Regions from separate parts of the Geodermatophilus sp. SYSU D00697 genome, predicted to be linked through region 2. Evidence: riboswitches for the same ligand, from Rfam matches in the RefSeq annotation. Region 2 holds a riboswitch; each other region holds the start of a gene.
What was found. A riboswitch is a leader RNA that binds a small molecule or an ion and turns the genes downstream of it on or off. The one in region 2 is predicted to bind cyclic di-AMP.
Positions count from the first base shown of each region.

Region 1: linked by a shared signal. The riboswitch ahead of ACI79C_RS15895 (aggregation-promoting factor C-terminal-like domain-containing protein) and the one ahead of ACI79C_RS22055 (aggregation-promoting factor C-terminal-like domain-containing protein) in region 2 are both predicted to bind cyclic di-AMP.
Region 3: linked by a shared signal. The riboswitch ahead of ACI79C_RS24015 (transglycosylase family protein) and the one ahead of ACI79C_RS22055 (aggregation-promoting factor C-terminal-like domain-containing protein) in region 2 are both predicted to bind cyclic di-AMP.

Region 1 is NZ_JBJGYV010000017.1:81,085-84,281, reverse strand. It holds gene ACI79C_RS15905 (class I SAM-dependent methyltransferase) at 1-453, opposite strand, end outside; gene ACI79C_RS15900 (hypothetical protein) at 537-737, opposite strand; gene ACI79C_RS15895 (aggregation-promoting factor C-terminal-like domain-containing protein) at 942-1,823, opposite strand; cyclic di-AMP (ydaO/yuaA leader) riboswitch at 2,059-2,207, opposite strand; gene ACI79C_RS15890 (LLM class flavin-dependent oxidoreductase) at 2,416-3,197, shown strand, end outside.
Region 2 is NZ_JBJGYV010000036.1:16,459-19,655, reverse strand. It holds gene ACI79C_RS22060 (alkene reductase) at 1-932, opposite strand, end outside; cyclic di-AMP (ydaO/yuaA leader) riboswitch at 1,133-1,267, shown strand; gene ACI79C_RS22055 (aggregation-promoting factor C-terminal-like domain-containing protein) at 1,529-1,969, shown strand; gene ACI79C_RS22050 (LuxR C-terminal-related transcriptional regulator) at 2,033-2,689, opposite strand; gene ACI79C_RS22045 (LuxR C-terminal-related transcriptional regulator) at 3,034-3,197, opposite strand, start outside.
Region 3 is NZ_JBJGYV010000046.1:19,370-22,566, reverse strand. It holds gene treY (malto-oligosyltrehalose synthase) at 1-1,036, shown strand, start outside; cyclic di-AMP (ydaO/yuaA leader) riboswitch at 1,346-1,455, shown strand; gene ACI79C_RS24015 (transglycosylase family protein) at 1,480-2,052, shown strand; gene treZ (malto-oligosyltrehalose trehalohydrolase) at 2,297-3,197, shown strand, end outside.

The DNA.
Region 1 (3,197 bases), on a different contig from region 2:
GCGGTCGTAGCAGACGTCCCCGGCCAGGACGACCTCGACGCCGCGCAGCTCCCGGCCCAGGACGTCACCGGTCACGCTGATGCCGGAGACCCGGTTGAGACCGGCGTTGACGCCGATCGCCGTCCGGCTGAACACGTCGACGTCGCTGGCCAGGACCGACCGGGCCCCGGCCAGCCGGGCGGCGATGGCGACCAGGCCGCTGCCCGAGCCCAGGTCGAGCACCGCCCGGCCGGCGACCACCGCGGGCCGGTCGAGCACGAACCGGGCCAGCGCCTGCCCGCCCGGCCAGGCCGCGGCCCAGAACGGCGGCGCCTCACCGGCGCCCCCGCCGGCCTCCATGGCCTCCCAGAGCGCGACGACGTCGTCGGCCACGTGCAGCCGGACCTCCGGCACGGACGACGGCCGCCGGACCTGGGTGTGGGCCCGGACGAACCGGGACGGGACGACTCTCACGCCCGGCAGTCCACCACCCGTGCCCCGGGCTCCGGTCACCCGACCGGCCACCGTCGCTCCGGGCACGCCCGCCGGCCGGCGGGTCAGGGAGCGCCCGGGGGACCCGGCGGCGGCGTGCGCGGCGCCCGCCGGGGCAGGTGGTCGCGGCACCACCGCTCGCAGTCGGCCAGCAGGTTGCCGGTCGAGATCGGCCGGTCCAACGAGGCCGCCCCGGTGCGGCGCGTGCGCTCGGGCGGCCGCGCCGCACCGGAGTCGGGACCCTGCTCGACGGCGCGCCGCTCCACGCTGCGCCTCCCCGCTCTCGGCGGTCGGTGGTCCTCCACCGTCCCGCGTGTCGGTCCGGATCGGCCTCGTCCACGACGGGCCCGGCCACCAGGGTGCCCGAGCCCGTCGACGCGGAGGGCCGCACCCCTCCCTGGGAGGCGTGCGGCCCTCAGCGTGCGGCTCTGAGCAGGCAACGCGCGTCTCGGGACGCGCGCGGTGTCGGCTCAGTACCAGCCGGTGGACTGCGAGTGCGACCAGGCCCCGCACGGGGAGCCGTAGCGCTTCTCGATGTAGATCAGGCCGGCGTCGATCTGGCGGTAGCCGTCCGAGGTCTTGGCGATCCCGGTGCCGGCCCAGGTCGAGTCGAGGAACTGCGGGATGCCGTAGGCGGTGCTGGAGGGGTTCTGCGCGTTGGGGTTCCAGCCACTCTCCTTGCCCCACAGCTTCTCCAGGCAGCTGAACTGGTCGCCGCTGCCGACCTTGCTCATCGCGTAGTCCTTGAAGGACCCGCTGCGCGCCGGGGCGGCGGCCGCGGCCGGGGCAGCGGCGGCGGCAGCCTGGGCCGCCTGCGCGGCCTGCTGCTCGGCGGCAGCGCGCTCGGCGGCCTCCCGGGCGGCCTGCTCGGCGGCAGCGGCCTCGGCGGCGGCACGCTCGGCGGCCGCGCGCTCGGCGGCCTGGCGGTCGAGTTCGGCCTGGTCGGCCGCGGCCTGCGCCTGGGCGGCGCTGGCCTGCGCCGCCTCGCGCTCGCTGCGGGAGGCGGTCAGACCCTCGAGGGGCGCGAGGTCGGGCGCCGAGGCCGTGGCGGGGTCGGCGGTGATGCCGAGCTGCTCGGCGACGCTCGTCGAGGCGCTGACCGTCGCGGTCTCGGCCTCGGCGGCCGGCTGACCGGTGGTCAGCACGTTGACCGCGATGGCGCCCGCGGCCGCGGTGGCCAGCAGGATCGCCGGGCGGCGGCCCCGGGCCGGCAGCCGCAGCCGGCGACGGGGAGCGGCGGAGGGGAGCTCCGCGGTGGCGGGCTCGGCGGTGGCGATCTCGGCGGTGGTCGGCTCGCCGGCGAGGGCGTCGGCGTCGGTGGGACGCGGGAACTGCGACGTGCGGGAGTTCATGGGGGTTCGTGTGCTCCGGGGGCGTGGGGGCGCGCACGAGCCGGTCCTCAGCGCAGTGAGGTCAGCCCGCGGTGCGGCGGTCGACGTCGGGTGCCGGTGGCGGTCGGGAGGGACGCGCGGCGCCGGCGGTCGCGGGTCAGCGGGACAGGCGGGCCGGGGAGGAGGCGCGAGGTGCGCGCGGCCGGGAGTCCCTGCGAGCCGCGAGGGCCCGTGGGCGAGGCATGCGGATGCTCTCCGTTCCTTCCGTGGCCGCCTACCGAGTTAGCTGACGGGTTCGGGCGGGAAGGTGCCCTACCTGCCCTCCGAGCGGGGCTCGGCGGGCAGGACTCACCCCAGGACTGCGGTGGGTCCCCGGCTCGCGTCCACGGGAGGCGGACACGACTCGGCGGCGTCCGGCCAGGCTCCCCGGATGGGGACGCACGACCGACCGGACGCACTCACCGTAGGGGCCGTTACCGTGCCGTGACAATCCCAGGGGTCACATCGGTTGCGTGAGGTACCTCGCGCGTGCGTGCCGGCCCCGGCGGAATACCCAGGCCGTGGGACCGTTGCACCCAGCAGTAGTTGCGCTCTCAACCACCTGGAGCACGAGATGCAGTTCGGGATCTTCTCGGTCAGTGACATCACGACCGACCCCACGACGGGGCGCACGCCCAGCGAGGGTGAGCGGATCAAGGCGATCCTCACGATCGCGCAGAAGGCCGAGGAGGTCGGGCTGGACGTGTTCGCGCTCGGCGAGCACCACAACCCGCCGTTCTTCTCGTCCTCCCCCACCACCACGCTGGCGCACATCGCCGCCCGGACCAGCACCCTGCAGCTGTCGACGGCGACCACCCTGATCACCACGAACGACCCGGTGAAGATCGCCGAGGACTACGCGATGCTGCAGCACCTGGCCGACGGCCGGGTCGACCTGATGATGGGCCGCGGCAACACCGGGCCGGTCTACCCGTGGTTCGGGCAGGACATCCGCAACGGCATCCCGCTGGCGGTGGAGAACTACGCGCTGCTGCGCCGGCTGTGGGACTCCGACGTCGTGGACTGGTCCGGCCAGTTCCGCACCCCGCTGCAGGGCTTCACCTCCACCCCGCGCCCGCTGGACGGCGTCCCGCCGTTCGTGTGGCACGGCTCGATCCGCTCCCCGCAGATCGCCGAGCAGGCCGCCTACTACGGCGACGGCTTCTTCTCCAACCACATCTTCTGGCCCAAGGAGCACACGCAGCGGATGGTGGAGTTCTACCGCCGGCGCTTCGAGCACCACGGCCACGGGTCGGCCGACCAGGCGATCGTGGGCCTGGGTGGGCAGGTGTTCATGCGCAGCAACAGCCAGGACGCCGTGGACGAGTTCCGGCCGTACTTCGACAACGCGCCCGT
Region 2 (3,197 bases):
ACGGCGTCGGCGTGCGCGGCCTCGATGAGCGCCACGGCCTCGTCGCGGGTGGTCACCGTGCCGAAGCCGCTGTTGGCGATCAGCGGACCGCCGAAGCGCCGGCGCAGCTCCTGCACCAGGTCGCCGGCGGGCTCGCGGTGCAGCACCGACAGGTAGGCCAGGCCCAGCGGGGCCAGCTGGTCGACGAGGGTGCCGTAGGTGGCGAGGACGTCGTCCCGATCGGGCTCGAGGGCGTCCTGGATGCCGTGCTCGGGGGAGATCCGCAGGCCGACCCTGCCCGCGCCGATCGCCGCGGCCACCGCCGTCACCACCTGGACGACGAAGCGCGCCCGGTTGGCCGGCGACCCGCCGTACTCGTCGGTGCGCTGGTTGGACGCCGGGGAGAGGAACTCGTGCAGCAGGTAGCCGTTGGCGCCGTGGACCTCCACGCCGTCCAGGCCGGCCTCGACGGCGCGGCGAGCGGCGGAGACGAAGTCCGAGACGACGTCGCGGGCCTCGGCCACGGTCAGCGCGTGCGGGACCGGGTAGGGCTGCTTGCCCTTCTCGGTGTGCCCCTCGCCGTCGATCGCGATGGCGCTGGGGGCGACGACGCGGCGGCCGCCGTTGACGTCGGGGTGGGTGACCCGGCCGCCGTGCATCACCTGCATCACGACCTTGCCGCCGCGGGCGTGCACCGCCTCGGCGACGCGGCGCCAGCCCTCGACCTGCTCGTCGGTGACGATGCCCGGCTGGCCGACGAACGCCTGCGACTCGTGGTTGGGGTAGGTGCCCTCGGTGATGATCAGGCCGACGCCGGCGCGCTGGCGGTAGTGCTCGACGACGAGGTCACCGGGGACGCCGGAGGCACCGGAGCGCATGCGGGTCAGCGGGGCCATCACGACGCGGTTGGCGAGCTCGATGTCGCCCAGGGTCACGGGGGAGAACAGGTCCACGGGGAGTTCGACGCTCGACCACGGGGCCGCCATTCCGGGACGCGACCGTCACGACGCTCACAGTGACGCGGGTCCCGCCGCTCTCACCATGGCGTCACAGAGGATCGTCGGCCGTCGAGTGGCGCGGTGCACATCGCGTTCTTACGGTGGCTGCGTCCGGCCGATGTCGCCTCCGAGCCAACGGAGCCCGCGCCGGACGCCGCCGAGTCGCACCCACCAGGTGGGTGCGAGCCGGGGACCCACCCGCACCACCCGGGGTGAGTCCCGCTCCCGGGAACCATCCGGGAGCGGGTAGGGCACTCCCAGCCCGAACCCGTCAGCTGACCCGGTAGGCGGCCCGGGGAGACAAGGAGAACCACCGCGCCCGGGAGCCTCGAGCTCCCGCGCGCCCGCAGGGTCCGGGACCGTCGCGTTCCCGCCTGTCCACGTTCCAGCGACCAGCCGCCCGGCACGCACTGTCGGCCGACGGCGCCCAGCCGGGCACCCGTGTCCGGCCGGTGCCGCGCGCCCAGCTGACGACACGCCGACCGCCGCGGCCGGTCCCGTACGTCCCCGGCGCCGACGGCGCCGGGCGTCCGCACAGCACGAGGACCACCATGCACAACGAGCACACCCACTCACCCCGCGCCCTGCACCGGCTCGCCGTCGTCGGCGCCCTGGGCCTCACCCTCGCTCTCGCCCCCGCCGGGGGGTCGCTCGCCCGGGCGGAGGTCCAGGGCGGCCCGGCCGCGGTCGCGGCGGGCGAGAAGCAGGCCTACAAGGACCACGCCCTCGGCCAGGTCGGTGGCAACCGGACCCAGTTCGGCTGCCTCGACCGGCTGTGGGAACGGGAGAGCGGCTGGAACCCGCATGCCCAGAACCCGACGAGCACCGCGTACGGCATCCCCCAGTTCCTCGACTCGACCTGGGCCAGCACCGGCATCCGCAAGACGTCGGACCCGTACCGCCAGATCAAGGCCGGCCTGATCTACATCGGGGACCGGTACGGCAGCCCCTGCGGGGCCTGGGACCACTCCCGGTCCACCGGCTGGTACTGACCGGTTCGACGCCGGGGGCCCTCTCCGCGACGGGGAGGGCCCCCGGTCCGCGGGGGCGGGTCCTCAGGCCGCCGGCGAGCGGTCCCGGTTGACCAGGATCGCCAGCTGCGTGCGGGTCCGGACGTCGAGGCGGCGCATCGAGGCCGTGAGGTGGCTCTTCACGGTCGACAGGCTCACGAACAGCCGGCAGGCGATCTCCTCGTTGCTCAGCCCCTGGGCCACCAGCTCGGCGACGTCGCGCTGCCGCTCGGTGAGCCGGTCGAGGGGGCGCTCCTCCGAGCCGAGCAGGGCACCGGGGTCGCTCAGGTACCGCACCAGGTGCCGCGTGGCGGTGGGATCGAGTGCCGCCTCGTGCCGGGCGAGTGCCCGGACGCCGTCGACGAGCCGTTGCGCGGCCGCGCGGCGGGGCAGGTAGCCGCGGACCCCGGCCTGCAGGATCTCCACCAGCCGACCGTCGACGTCCGCGTCCGGCTCGGCGAGCACCAGCACCGCCGTGTCCCGCTCGCAGAGGGTGCGCAGCACGGGCAGGGTGGCGCCGGCGACCAGACCCTGCCGGACGACGACGACCTGCGTCGCCACGCCCTCGGCCACCGCGAGCGCCTCGGGCAGGTGACTGGTCTCCGCGACGACGGCCATGTCCGGCTGCGCCTCGAGGACGACCCGCAGGCCCAGCCGGAAGACCTCCTGGTCCTCGCACAGCAGGACCCGCACCAGGGCCACGGGCGTCCGGACGGCACACGGCCGGGTCAGCGCCGCCGGTCGGGGTCCCGGCGGCTCCTCCGCCTCCGCCGCCGGCGTGCCGCCGGCCGGCTGCGCCGGGGAGCGTGGACGGGTGGTCGTCGGTCCGGGCCTGGCACCGACCTCGGCCTGCGTCATGCCTTCCCCCTGTGTCCGGCCCGAGGACGGGCCCACCGGCGAGACGTGTCCCGGTCTGTCTTCCGACTGGAGTGACTCCATGGATGCAGTGCTCACAGGTTCCGCTCAGACAGTGTCCACCGGATCCCCAGCGTTCTCACAGGGTCAGCGCCACGACGCTCCCCCGGAGATGCGCCGGCAGAGCGGGGTCACCCGCCCGCGCGCCGCGCCTCCCCCCGGTCGTCGGGCCGGCCGGCCCGGTGGACGTGGATGGCCAGCTGGGTGCGGTCCCGCAGGCCCAGGCGGCGCAACGCCACCGTGATGTGCCCCTTCACGGTGGCGCGGCTCACCCGCAGCCGGGCGGCGATCTCCG
Region 3 (3,197 bases), on a different contig from region 2:
GGTCATGGCCAAGGGCGTCGAGGACAGCGCCTACTACCGGTGGGCCCGGTTCGTCGCCCTCAACGAGGTGGGCGGCGACCCGGCTCGCTTCGGCAGCACGGTGGCGGAGTTCCACGAGGCGCAGCAGCGCCGGCTGGCGCGCAAGCCGGAGTCGATGACGGCGCTGTCGACGCACGACACCAAGCGCAGCGAGGACGTGCGGGCGCGGCTCGCGGTGCTCGCCGAGCAACCGGACGAGTGGGCGCAGCTGGTGCGCCAGTTGCTCTCCCGCCACCCGCTGCCCGACCGGCCGCTGGCCTCCCTGGTGTGGCAGAACCTCGTCGGCGCCTGGCCGCTGTCCCGGGAGCGGGCGCACGCCTATGCGGAGAAGGCGGCTCGCGAGGCGGGCACGTCGACGACGTGGACCGACCAGGACGAGGAGTTCGAGGCCCGGCTGCACGCGCTGGTCGACGCGGCCTACGACGACGAGGCGACGCACGGCGCGATCGAGGACGTCGTCGCCCGGATCGCGCCGGCGGGCTGGTCGAACTCGCTGTCGCAGAAGCTGCTGCAGCTGACCATGCCCGGTGTCCCGGACGTCTACCAGGGCACCGAGCTGTGGGACCTCTCCCTGGTCGACCCGGACAACCGCCGTCCGGTCGACTACGCGCTGCGCCGGCGGTTGCTGGCCCGGCTCGACGAGGGCTGGGTGCCGCCCGTGGACGCCGAGGGCGCGGCGAAGCTGCTCGTGGTCTCCCGGACCCTGCGCGCCCGCCGCGAGCACCCGGAGTGGTTCACCGGGTACGAGCCGGTCGCGGCCACGGGGACGGCGGCCGACCACCTCGTCGCCTTCGACCGCGGCGGCGCGGTGACCGTCGCGACCCGCCTCCCGGTCGGGCTGGCCGCCGCCGGCGGCTGGGGCGACACCGCGCTGCAGCTGCCGAACGGGGCGTGGCGGGACCTGTTCACCGGTGGGCGGTACGTCTCGGACGCCGCCGGGCTGCCCGTCGGCGCGGCGCTGGAGCGGCTGCCGGTCGCCCTGCTCGTGCGGGACTGAGGAAGGACCCCCTCCTCCCCACGCCTCGGCGTAGGCCCCTGGACGGTGGCCGCTCCAGCGCGTTCCCGGGCCCGCGGCGGCGCCCTGCAGAGGGGCCGACGTCGCCTGCGACGGAGAGTTGCCGGGCGGGGGCGGTGCGCCGCTCCCGCCCGGCCTGTCGCACGGAGGCGGCGTCCCGCCCCCGTGCCGACAGGCCGGGCGCGGCACCCCCACCTAGCGTTCGCGGGGTCCGGCTCCCCGCCGGGCCCGGCGCCGTCCCGCCCAACCCCGTCCGGCGGCGACCGGACCTCTGCACGACCGTGGACGGGGGTGGGGGACCCACCTACGACGTCCTGCGCGGGGTGTGCGCAGCGCGTCTGGGGGTGAAGCCGCGATCCGCGGCCGGGCACCGATCGTCCGAACCCGACAGCTAACCCCGCCGGCGGCCGATCGGAGGACCCCCCATGCCCCAGCACGACCGATCCCGCACGCCCGCACGCGGCCTGCGCCGCGGCGCCGTCGTCCTCACCGGCGCGGCGGCGCTCTCCGCCCTCGCGCTCCCCGGCACGGCTCAGGCCGCGGAGCACAACTGGGACGGCGTCGCCCAGTGCGAGTCCGGCGGGAACTGGCAGATCAACACCGGTAACGGCTACTACGGCGGCCTGCAGTTCAGCGCGAGCACCTGGGCCGGCTACGGGGGCCACGAGTTCGCCTCCAACGCCCACCTGGCCAGCAAGGAGCAGCAGATCGTGGTCGCCGAGCGCACGCTCGCCGGCCAGGGCGTCGGCGCGTGGCCGACCTGCGGCAGGTACCTGACCGCCGCGGTGCAGGCGCCGGCGCCGGCCGCCGAAGCGGAGCAGGCCTCGCGGGCGGACCGGGCGGCGACCGGCAGCCACGTCGTCGAGGCCGGGGACACCCTCGGCTCCATCGCCGCCCGCCACGGCACCGAGGGCGGCTGGCGCGGGCTGTGGGAGCTGAACCGGGACCAGGTCAGCGACCCGAACGTGATCCGCGTGGGTCAGACGCTCCGGGTCTGACCGGACCGGCGGGGCCCGGCCGGTGCGCTCCCGGCCGGGCCCCGTCCGCGCGCGGGGCCGGCACGTGGTCCGGCGGTGTCCCGCTCCGCCGTGGACGCCCGGCCGAGCCCGGTCGGCCCTGCGCTCCCCTCCCCCGCGGACCGTGACCGGAACCCACGGTTGGCCGTCGGGTGTGCGGGCATGATCTGCCCCGATCCCGGCCCTCCGGCCAGTCCCCGTCTCGTCCCGCGTGGAGGCACTGCGCATGTCCGCACCCGTCGAGTTCTCCGTCTGGGCACCGCTGCCGAAGCGGGTCCGGCTCCAGGTCGACGGCTCCGTGCACGAGATGCACCGGGACGACGACGGCTGGTGGCGTGCCGAGGTCGAGGCCGGGCCGGAGGCCGACTACGGCTTCCTCCTCGACGACGACGAGAAGGTGTACCCCGACCCGCGCTCGCGCCGGCAGCCCGAGGGGGTGCACGGGCCCTCCCGCCGGTTCGACCCGTCGGCGTACGCGTGGGGCGACGCGGCGTGGACCGGGCGACCGCTGGCCGGCGGTGTGGTCTACGAGCTGCACGTCGGGACGTTCACGCCGGAGGGCACGCTCGACGCGGCGATCGGGCGGCTGGACCACCTGGTCGAGCTCGGTGTCGACTTCGTGGAGCTGCTGCCGGTCAACGGCTTCAACGGCACCCACAACTGGGGCTACGACGGCGTCCTCTGGTACACGGTGCAGGAGGACTACGGCGGCCCGGCCGCCTACCAGCGGTTCGTCGACGCCTGCCACCAGCGCGGGCTGGCCGTCGTCCAGGACGTCGTCTACAACCACCTCGGCCCGTCCGGGAACTACCTGCCGCAGTTCATGCCGATCTTCGCCGAGGGTGCCAACACCTGGGGCAACTCGATCAACCTGTCCGGGCCGGACTCCGACGAGGTGCGTCGGTACATCATCGACAACGCCCTCATGTGGCTGCGCGACATGCACGTCGACGCCCTGCGGCTCGACGCCGTCCACGCGCTGGTCGACGAGCGGGCCACCCACGTGCTCGAGGAGATGGCGCAGGAGGTCGACCGGCTGTCGGTGGCCGAGGGGCGCCCGCTGACCCTCATCGCCGAGAGCGACCTCAACGACCCGCGCCTGGTCACCCCGCGGGTGGCCGGCGGCA